Linked DNA regions of Paludibaculum fermentans. Each later gene encodes a partner of the first gene's protein in a complex. Links are inferred from orthologs where the notes say so. Each region holds a gene or a part of one and is shown on either strand. Other genes may lie near its edges.

Region 1 (5,050 bases):
CGGGTGCCGAGGGTGCGCTCCAATTCCTGGAGAGCTGCCTTGATGTTCGGGTCGATCCGGACCTCTTCCTTCTTTTCCTCTTCCTTGTCGATGTGAGGATGGGCTGCTTTCTGGACGAGCTTCTCCACCTGGCGGACGGAGAGCCCTTCGGATATGGTCTTGTTGGCGATCTCGATTTGGGCGGATGTGGTGATCAGGCCGGCGAGGGCGCGGGCATGTCCCATTGACAGGCGTTGTTCGGCGAGGAGGACCTGTACGGGATCGGGCAAGCGGAGGAGCCGAAGCATGTTGGTGATGGTGCTGCGTTCCTTGCCGGTGCGTTGCGCGATCTGCTCATGGGAAAGGCTGAACTCGCGGGCTAGGCGTTCGAAGGCGTGGGCGACTTCGATGGGGTTGAGATCTTCGCGCTGGATGTTTTCGATCAGCGTGATCTCCATGAGCCGGTCGTCGGCGAAGTCCTGGACGACGACCGGGACTTTCACAAGTCCGGCCAGTTTGGAAGCACGGAGGCGGCGCTCTCCGGCGATCAACTGGAAGCGAGCACCGGACTTACGGACGACTAGCGGCTGGATAATCCCATTCTCCTTGATGGACTGGGACAGCTCGATCAGGCGCTCTTCCTGGAAGACTGTACGCGGCTGCAGCGGATTCGCGTCGATGAGGTCGATTTCGACCTGAAGCGGACCACTCGCCGGTTCAGGCGCAGGGGGAGGAGCGGCCACTGGAGCCGGCGCCGGAGCTGGAGTAGTGGACCGGTTCGACGGGAGCAGGGAAGAGAGGCCCTTGCCGAGGGCTTTACGCGGCTGATCCGGTGCGTTGCTCATGACCGAGTATCTCCTTGGCGAGTTTGATGTAGCTTTCTGCTCCGCGGGAGCTGACGTCGTAGCTGAGGATGGGTTTTCCGAAGCTGGGGGCCTCGGCGAGGCGGATGCTGCGAGGAATGACGGTCTGGAAGACCTCTTCCTTGAAGAAGTCGCGGAGATCCTTGGCCACCTGACGGGTGAGGTTGGTTCTCTCGTCGTACATGGTCAAGAGCACGCCTTCGAGCTTCAGATTGGGCTGAAGGGACTCCCGGAGGCGCTCGACGGTGTCGATGAGCTGGGAAATGCCCTCAAGAGCGAAGAATTCGCACTGGATGGGGACGAGGACGGAATCGGCCGCGACCATGGAGTTGACTGTGAGGAGGTCGAGGGCCGGGGGGCAATCGATGAGGATGTAGTGGAAATCGGCTTTGATGGTGTCGAGGGCGTCGCGAAGGCGGAATTCGCGCCGATCCATGTCGACGAGGTCCAAGTTGCCGGCGACGAGGTTCTTATCGGCGGGTACGAGCTGGAGGCCGTCGAATTCGGTACTGACGATGGTTTCCGCGAGGGAATGGGCACCCATGAGTGCGTCGTAGATGGTGGGCATGCCTGGTTCTTTGGCGATGCCGACCCCAGTAGTGCAATTTCCCTGGGGATCCATGTCGATTAGCAGGATTTTGAGGTCATTCGAGGCGAGGGAGGCCGCGAGGTTGATGGCGGTGGTAGTTTTGCCGACCCCGCCTTTTTGGTTTGCGATTGCGATGACTTTGCCCATGGGGCGTCCTTATCTATACAGAGGAATGGCGTGTCAGCGGCAATCCGGGATTCCATCCTGGGGTGAGGTGCTAACGCGAGGGTCAGCTCCGGAGCGTCGCCGAAACCGCTATCCTACCACGTACGTTCCACGTGGAACACTGAGGGCCGGAATTGGGAGTGTTCCACGTGGAACATAGCGGCCAGAGGGCGATTGAGGCACGGAAGCGGGCTGTTTGGATGTTCCACGTGGAACAATGCCAGGCCTGACGGTCAAGACTGAGGGAGTAATCGAGAACCGATGCCGCGGCGGGTGTTAAGCCTGGGATGTACGCCGCCCGCCCGACTCTTTCGAGCTGAGCCCGCTCCAACTCGTCACAGATCTCCAGGCTGAGGCCAAGTCAGAGGGAACTGAGGAAGGGAAGCGGACTGTTTGGATGTTCCACGTGGAACAATGCTAGGCCTGACGGTTCAAACTGAGGTAGCAATCCAGAACCGCGACGGCGGCAGGGGTAACACCGGGAATCCGGGCCGCTTGACCAAGCGTCTCGGGCTGAACCCGCTCCAACTTGTCACAGATCTCCCGACTGAGGCCCGGAATGCCCCGAAATGCGAATCCGGCAGGGATCAGGCGGCCTTCCGAGTCCTTCAGGCGCTGAATCTGGCGTTCCTGCTGGTGAAGGTAGCCCTCGTACTTCACTTCGGTCTCCACGGTGGTCAGAACGGCGGCAACGGTAGGTTCTCCCAGTTGTTGTTCCAGCCAGGGGCGGATCTGCTCGATCTTGGCGTCGGGACGGCGCAACCAGACCTGGAGCATGGGTCTTTCGTCCGCAGGTAGCCCCAAGGCGGAGAAATGCTCCGGTGTGACCCGGTTTGTCTCCAAAAGACGGAGTACCTGGGCCTTCTGCGCCAGTTTCTTCTCGTAAACCGCCCAGCGCTCATCCGTTACCAGTCCGACGCGGCGTCCTTCCGCCGTTAAGCGCTCGTCGGCATTGTCGATACGGAGAAACAGGCGGAATTCGGCTCTTGAGGTGAACATGCGGTAGGGCTCATCAGCCCCTTTGGTCACCAGATCGTCGACCAGGATGCCCGCGTAGGCCTCATTGCGGCGCAAAACGATGGGATCGATGCCCTTTACCTGGCAGCCGGCGTTGATTCCGGCCAGAAGCCCCTGGCAGGCGGCTTCCTCATAGCCTGATGTCCCGTTGATCTGCCCAGCGAGGAAAAGGCCCTCAATCTTCTTCACTTCCAGGGTATGGTTCAGTTCCCTGGGGTCAATGGCGTCGTACTCGATGGCATAACCGGGGCGGATCATCTCCGCATTCTCCAAGCCAGGGATGGAGGCGACCATTGCTTCCTGCACGTCGATGGGCATGCTGGTGGACATGCCGTTCACATAGACTTCGTACGTATCCAGTCCTTCCGGCTCCAGGAAGATCTGATGGCGGGTTTTATCCGGGAATTTGACGATCTTGTCTTCGATGGAGGGGCAGTAGCGGGGACCGATGCCTTCAATCTGTCCACTGTAGAGCGGGGAACGCGGGATCGCCTCCTGCAGGATGCGGTGGGTCTCATCAGTGGTGTAGGCGATGTGGCATTCGATCTGGGGGCGGTCGATCCTGGTGGTGAGGAAAGAGAAAGGGGTGGGGATGGGGTCGCCCGGTTGCGGTTCGAACCGGTCCCACTGAATGGTGCGGCCATCGAGACGCGGAGGGGTGCCGGTCTTGAGGCGGGTCCACTGCAGACCGAGGCTGCGGAGGTGGTGGCCCAGGAGGTTCGACGGCGCTTCCCCGCTCCGGCCGCAGTTGGACTTGGTCTCGCCTACGTGGGCCAGGCCATTCAAAAAGGTCCCGGTGGTGACGACCACGGTGCGGGTCTGGAGCGAGCGTCCATCCGACAAGCGGATGGAGCGGACCTTGCGGCGGCCGTCCGCCAGATCGTCATACTCGATCTCGGCCACTTCGGCCTGCAGGATGCGGAGGTTCGGTTCGTGCTCCAGGGTCTCACGCATCTTGAAGCGATACTGCTTCTTATCCATCTGGGCGCGGGGGCTCCAGACAGCCGGGCCGCGACTGGTGTTCAGGAGGCGGAACTGGATCCCGATCTGATCGGCCACCTCGGCCATCACTCCACCCAGCGCGTCGACCTCCCGGACCAGGTGCCCTTTGGCGATTCCGCCAATGGCTGGGTTGCAGGACATCTGCGCGATGAGGTCGATGTTCATTGTGACCATCGCGGTGCGCAGGCCCATCCGCGAGCAGGCACGGGCCGCCTCGCATCCGGCATGTCCGGCTCCGATGATCACAACGTCGTAGTTGATCTGTCGCATTGGCAGGTGAGGGGGTTCCCAGATATCCTAGTTAATTGTAGCGAGAGGAGTTACGCTGTGAAAGTTCTGGTTCTGGGCAGCGGCGGACGCGAACACGCCATCGCTTGGCGGTTGAAGCGAAGCCCTTCTGTTTCAGAGGTTTACGTAGCGCCTGGGAACCCTGGCTGCGCGTCCGTGGCCACCTGTTTGAAGCCATCATCTTCTACACCTGTAGATTTACTACAGTTGGCGGACTCAATTGGCGCGGATCTCACCGTGGTGGGTCCGGAGGCTCCGCTGGTCGAGGGAGTCGTGGATCTCTTTGAATCCAAAGGGCGCCTGATCTTTGGGCCGACCCGGGCCGCGGCTCAGCTGGAAGGCAGCAAGATCTTCTCGAAGCGTTTCATGGAGCGGGCCGGCATTCCCACGGCCCGGTTTGTCTCGACTTCTGACCCTGCTGAAGCCCGTAAGTCATTGGATCAATTCGACTACCCCGTCGTGATCAAGGCCGACGGCCTGGCTGCCGGCAAGGGTGTCGTGATTAGTCCGGACCGCCGCCACGCGGAAGAAACCCTGGATGGGATGTTCAGCGGTGCCCTGGTGGGCTCCGCTGGCGGCAAGGTGGTCATAGAGGAGTTTCTCACCGGCGAAGAGGTGAGTTTCATAGGGCTCAGCGACGGAGAGCGTGTACTGCCCCTGGAGCCCTCGCAGGACCACAAGACCATTTTCGAGGGCGACCAGGGTCCGAACACCGGCGGCATGGGCGCCTACTCGGATTCGCGGATCCTGCCGCAGGCGCAGCGCGACCAGGTGATGCGCGACGTGATGGAGCGCACGGTCCAGCAGATGAAGGCGGAGGGTGCGCCGTTCCGCGGATTCCTGTACGCCGGGCTCATGATGACCGAACGCGGAGCGATGGTGCTGGAGTTCAACGTCCGGCTGGGCGATCCCGAGACGCAGGCGCTGCTGCATCGGATGGATTGCGACTTCGGGGCGGTGCTGCATGCGGCGGCTAGCGGGCAGGTGCGGCCCGAACTGCTCAAGTTTAAACAGGATCCTTCTGTCTGTGTGGTGCTGGCGGCGCATGGTTATCCGGGCAAGGTGCGGACGGGAGACGAGATTACCGGGATTGAGCAAGCGGAAGCGACCGGCGCGACAGTGTTCCACGCGGGCACCAGGATGGCGG
Region 2 (5,248 bases), 500 kb from region 1 along the record:
CTGCAGGAACAGCTGTTTTTCAAGGACATCCCGTTCCTCAACCAGTTCTTCCCGAACGGCATCAAGGCCTGCTACATGAAGGGCCGCAACAACTATGCCTGCCGGCAGAAGATCTATGACGCCGAGCGCGAGCCGATCCTCAATGGGCTGGAAGAGGTGTCGGACTTCGCGATCATCCGTGAGTGGGAGAAAACGACTGAGAGCGGCGACCGCTCGTCGATTCCGAACCTGCCCGATGGGACCTCGGTATGGTCAAAGCTCGATGCGCGCAGCGACTTGTGTACCGGCCAGAAGTGCGCGTCGTTCGAGCGCTGCTTCATCACGCTGATGCACCAGCGGGCGATGGAGTCCGACATCATCATCGTGAACCACCACCTCTTCTTCGCCGACCTGGCGGTGAAGGAGGAGGAGCACGCCGCCATCCTGCCGGACTACTCCGCGGTGATCTTCGACGAAGCGCACGAGTTGGAGGATGTGGCCGGGCAGTATTTCGGGTTGTCCATTTCGTCGCACCAGGTGGAGGATCTGCGGCGGGACATCCTGGCGACGGCGCGGCGCAAGGAATTCTTCACACACGACCTGGAGCAGATCCTGACGCTTCTGGTGGATCACGGCGACCGGTTCTTTGCCATGTTTCCGCAGCAGGAGGGGCGGTCGGGCTTCAACGAGCACCAGAGTTTCCTGGCGCAGAATCAGGAGCAGTTCGGCAACTTCCTGAGTGTGCTGGAGTTGCTGGCGGCGCACCTGTCGCTGGTGAAGAACGCTCCGGAGGAGTTGGTGCCGCTGCACCGCCGGACCATTACGCTGCTGGGGAATCTGAAGCAGTGGATGTCAGGTGAGGATCACAGCAATGTCTATTGGATTGAGCGGAGGGGACGGGGTACGTACCTGCAGGCGACGCCGATCGACGTGTCCGGGCTATTGCGGGATAAGCTGTTCGCCGTGGTGTCGCCGGCCATCTTGACCTCGGCCACGCTGGCGGTGGAGGAGAAGTTCGATTACCTGCGGGAGCGGCTGGGGCTGGATGGAGCTCGGGAGCTGATTGTGCCCAGCCACTTCGACTATGAGAAGCAGGCTCTGCTGTATGTGCCGCACCATCTGCCCGATGTCCGGGCTTCGGATTTCCTGCGGCAGGCCGGCGAAGAGGTGCGGGTGATCCTGCGGCACAGCCGCGGGCGGGCGTTTGTCCTGTTCACCAGCTACCAGCAGATGCGGCTGATTCACGACCTGGTGACCCCGGATCTCGACTATCCCGTTCTGATGCAAGGGGATGCGCCTCAGCGAGTGCTCATCGAGCAGTTCCGGTCGACACCGCATTGCGTGCTGTTTGCGACGTCGTCCTTCTGGCAGGGAGTGGATGTGCAGGGTGAGGCGCTGTCGTGCGTGATCATCGACAAGTTGCCGTTTGCCGTGCCGAGCGATCCGGTGGTGGAAGCAAGAGTGCGGGCGATCAAGCTGGCGGGCGGGAATCCGTTCTACGACTATCAGGTGCCGCAGGCGGCCATCGCGCTGAAGCAGGGGTTTGGGCGGCTGATCCGGGCGAAGACGGATCGGGGGGTGCTGGTTCTGCTGGACAACCGCATTACGCGGAACCGATATGGGCAGGTGTTCTTCGATTCGCTGCCGCCGTACCGGTTTACGACCGGACTGAGCGAGGTGGAGAAGTTCTTCGACGAGGCCGCCGAGTAAACACTTGTAGTATTACTACAAGAAGAGTTATTTGCCGATGCAGAACGTCGAGAAGATGTGGTTGAGGATGTCGTCGGCGGTGGTGGCCCCGGTGAGGGCGTCGAGGGGGCGGAGGGCGGAGTAGCAGTCGAGCAGGAGCATCTCGTGCGGGAGGCCGAAAGACACTGCATTTGCAGTGCGTTGCAGGGACTCCAGGCTCTCCTTCAAAAGTAGTTCGTGACGCAGGCTGGTAATGAGGCCGGACTGAGGCGAGGCGAAGCCGTCGGGGGCGATGAGGGCGACGAGACGACGTCGCAGTTCCTCGATTCCGTCTCCGGTCTTTGCGGATACCATCAGCAGATCCGACGCACCCCAGAGGAGGTCCGACTTGTTCCCCACGATCAGGTGCAGGCCCTGTTCAACGGCCCGCTCCATCAACTGGAGGTCGTCTTCCTCCACTCCGACGGAGAGATCAATTACCACGATTGTAATATCAGCATCGGCCATGGCCTGGAAGCTGCGCTCGATGCCGAGCTTCTCGACGACATCGGAGCTGGCGCGGATGCCGGCGGTGTCCACCAGGCGGACAGGGATGCCTTCCAGGGAGAACGTCTCGGAGACCGTGTCGCGGGTGGTGCCCGGGATGTTGGTGACGATGGCCCGGTCACGCTGAAGCAAGGCGTTGAAAAGACTGCTCTTGCCCACGTTGGGACGGCCGGCGATGGCGAGGGTCAGGCCGTCGTGGACGAGTTTGCCGAAGCGGAAGCTTTCGATCAGGCGGGTGAGGCCGACGGAGATCGGCCGGATGCGGTCCAGGATGTGGTCGCTGGAGGCGACGCTGACATCGTCCTCGGCGAAGTCGATGCCGGCCTCCAGCAGGGCGATCAGCTCAACTAGTTGCGCTTTCAGCGGGGCAATGGCTCGGGAAACGGAGCCTTCCATCTGCTGGGCGGCGATGCGGGCCTGGTGGAGGGTGGTGGCGGTGATGAGGTCGTGGACGGCTTCGGCCTGGGGTAAGTCGATGCGGCCGTTGAGGTAAGCACGGAGAGTGAACTCCCCGGGTTCGGCTGGCCGGGCTCCCCCTTGGAGGGCGCGGGCTACACAGTGGCGGAGGACGACCGGTGAGCCGTGGCAGGCAATCTCGACGACGTCCTCGGCGGTATAGGAGCGAGGCGCGGCGAAGTAGGTGACGACAACCTGGTCGACGGTGTTGCCGGATTCGTCCAGGAGTTCAGCGAGGGAGGCGGTCCAGGGTTTCCACTCGGGTGCGGCCGGGAAGCGAAGGAGTCCTTCGGCGACACGGCGCGCTTCGGCGCCGGACAGGCGCACGACTCCGAGGCCACCGGCGCCGGGCGGCGTCGAGATGGCGACAATCGTATCCTGGGTAGACACTCGACAGTTGTAGGATTAGCGGCGCGGTCCGCGCCGTGGTCCACGATCGCGGTCGCGGCCACCGCCCCCGCCACGCCGGTCTCCGCCGCGATCGCCACCGCGGCGATCACCGCCAGGACCACCCGGGCGCCGTGGCGGAAGTGCCGCCATGGGAGGAGGATCGGGCAAGGAAGCCATGCCTGCCGGATAGATGACTACGTGGCGGCCCGGCCCGACGCCGGCACTCTCGCTACGCAGGTCTGTCTGGTCGCGCATCGCGAGGTGAATCAGCCGCCGTTCGCGGCTGCTCATCGGGTTGAACCGGTAAGGCACCTTCGATTCACGCACGCGTTCGGCCACCGTCAGTGCGCTGAGGCGCAGCTCTTCCTGCCGCAGCAGCCGGTAGTCGTTGGCGTCAAAACACAGGAGAGCATGCTCGTCAGGGGCCATTTTCAGGACCTCCTGCGTCAACTGCTCCAGAGCGAGCAACGACTCGCCCTTGTTGTTCATCAGGAATTCGAGGTCGGGCCCTGAGAACTTAACCACGAGAGTGGGCTTCTCAAAGTAGTTGCCCGCCTCATGGCCGTCCAGGATCTCGTATTCGACGTCGAAGTCCGCGGCATCCAGGACAGCGTCCAGGAAGTCGGCGACATCATCGCCCACCGTTTCAACTGTGTAATTCCGGTTGCTCATGAGCCAAACCGTAGCTGCTTTCTATTTCTTCTTAGGAATAATGACCTGGGCGGGCGCAGGCTTCGCCGCGGCTTTGTTAAAGAAGTATTGCTGAGCTATGCCTACCACGTTGCCAGTGAGCCAGTATAACACCAGCCCACTGGACGCGCCGTAGAACATGAAAGTCATCATGATAGGCATCATATACATCATCAGCTTCTGCTGCTGGGGATCGGCGCCCGCCGCGGGCGTCATCTTCTGCATGCCTACCTGGGTGATCAACATCGTCACCGGCAAAATACGGATCGGCAGCGTCTCGGGCTGCGAGAGATCCGTCACCCACAACCATTGAGCGCCGCGCAGTTCAATGGCCACTGACAATACCTTAAAAAAAGCAATGAAGAAGGGCATCTGCAACAGCAGCGGCACGCAGCCGCCCACCGGGTTGATGCCGTGCTTCTGGTAGAGCGCCATGGTCTCCTCGTTTTGCTTCTGCTTGCGAGGATCCTTCATGGGCACATCTTTATAGCGCGCCTGAATGGCTTGAAGTTCGGGCTGGAGCTTGGCCATCTTCTGCGAGCTGCGCAGCTGCGAAAAGCGCATGGGCAGCATCAGCAGGTTGATGATCACGGTGGCGAAGACAATCGCCCAGCCCCAGTTATTCGTCAGGTTGTCGTTGGCCCAGTGGAGAGCGAGGAAGAGCGGCTTGGCGATAAACCAGAACCAGCCCCAGTCGATCATCGTTTCCAGGTTCTTGTCGGTGGCGCGCAGGACATCCGTATCCTTGGGCCCGACGAACAGAATGGCTTCGTTGACGTCCTTGCCGCCAATGGAGATGCCGACGTGCGGTTTCTCCTCGGCGCCCAGCACCGGCACCACATGGTCCTGCCAGGTGGTCATCTCGGTGGTGGTGCCCGGCTGGGGCAGGACCACGGCGGCGAAGAACGTATCCTCGATGCCGGCGAAGTGGAACGACCCGGAGACCGTCACAGGCCCCTTCGAGGCCGAACCGGAGCCTTCTTCCACCAGCTTGGACTTGATGGCGTCGTAATGAACGCTCTTCTGGATGTCCGGAGCGTTGTGGACCGTGCGGTCACCGAAGCCGCCGCGCCATGCGAGCTGGTGGGCGATGCCCTTGCCGCCGCTGGTCACATCGGAGTGGAAGACCGACTTGTAAGTCTTGGGATCGAACTGGAAAGACTTTTTCGCGGTGGTGGTGCCGTCGGCGTACTCGAACTCTACGGTGGAGGGATCCGGCTGTTTCACCGAGAACAGAACGCCGTTGAGATCGACGGCCGGCTTCTGGCCCAGGAACATGTAGCTGAACGGCCAGCCCACCTTGGGAGCCGCGGTGCTGCTGACGAGCTCCACCGGCTTACCCTGGATGTCTTTGTATTTCTTGAGGATCCAGCTATGGACGCAGGCGCCGCGATTGGTGAAGACGATGCGGTAGTTCTCGGTCTCGACGACGTGCAGCTCTTCCTTTTCACCAATGACGGTGGCAGGGGCTGCCACAGCCTTGGTGTCGCCCGGTTTG

The links. The genes of interacting proteins can lie anywhere in the genome.
Region 2: the proteins of mnmG (region 1) and mnmE are in contact, whole or in part, in a solved structure (PDB 9HIP), measured with the Escherichia coli proteins. The link is inferred for Paludibaculum fermentans from one-to-one orthologs.

The regions. Positions count from the first base shown.
Region 1 is NZ_CP063849.1:6,028,093-6,033,142, reverse strand. What follows is about bases 1,450-4,440. They hold mnmG (tRNA uridine-5-carboxymethylaminomethyl(34) synthesis enzyme MnmG), read right to left. Parts: upstream 3,886-4,440; coding sequence 2,014-3,885; downstream 1,450-2,013. Other genes in these bases: purD (phosphoribosylamine--glycine ligase), read left to right, coding at 3,892-4,440; IRI77_RS23755 (ParA family protein), read right to left, coding at 1,450-1,578. Outside these bases: IRI77_RS23760 (ParB/RepB/Spo0J family partition protein), read right to left, coding at 1-824; more of IRI77_RS23755, read right to left, coding at 796-1,449; more of purD, read left to right, coding at 4,441-5,050. UniProt on the Escherichia coli protein: NAD-binding protein involved in the addition of a carboxymethylaminomethyl (cmnm) group at the wobble position (U34) of certain tRNAs, forming tRNA-cmnm(5)s(2)U34.
Region 2 is NZ_CP063849.1:6,530,896-6,536,143, forward strand. What follows is about bases 889-3,692. They hold mnmE (tRNA uridine-5-carboxymethylaminomethyl(34) synthesis GTPase MnmE), read right to left. Parts: upstream 3,061-3,692; coding sequence 1,717-3,060; downstream 889-1,716. Other genes in these bases: IRI77_RS25760 (ATP-dependent DNA helicase), read left to right, coding at 889-1,689; IRI77_RS25770 (Jag family protein), read right to left, coding at 3,076-3,692. In the rest of the region: more of IRI77_RS25760, read left to right, coding at 1-888; more of IRI77_RS25770, read right to left, coding at 3,693-3,732; membrane protein insertase YidC, read right to left, coding at 3,754-5,248. UniProt on the Escherichia coli protein: Exhibits a very high intrinsic GTPase hydrolysis rate. Involved in the addition of a carboxymethylaminomethyl (cmnm) group at the wobble position (U34) of certain tRNAs, forming tRNA-cmnm(5)s(2)U34.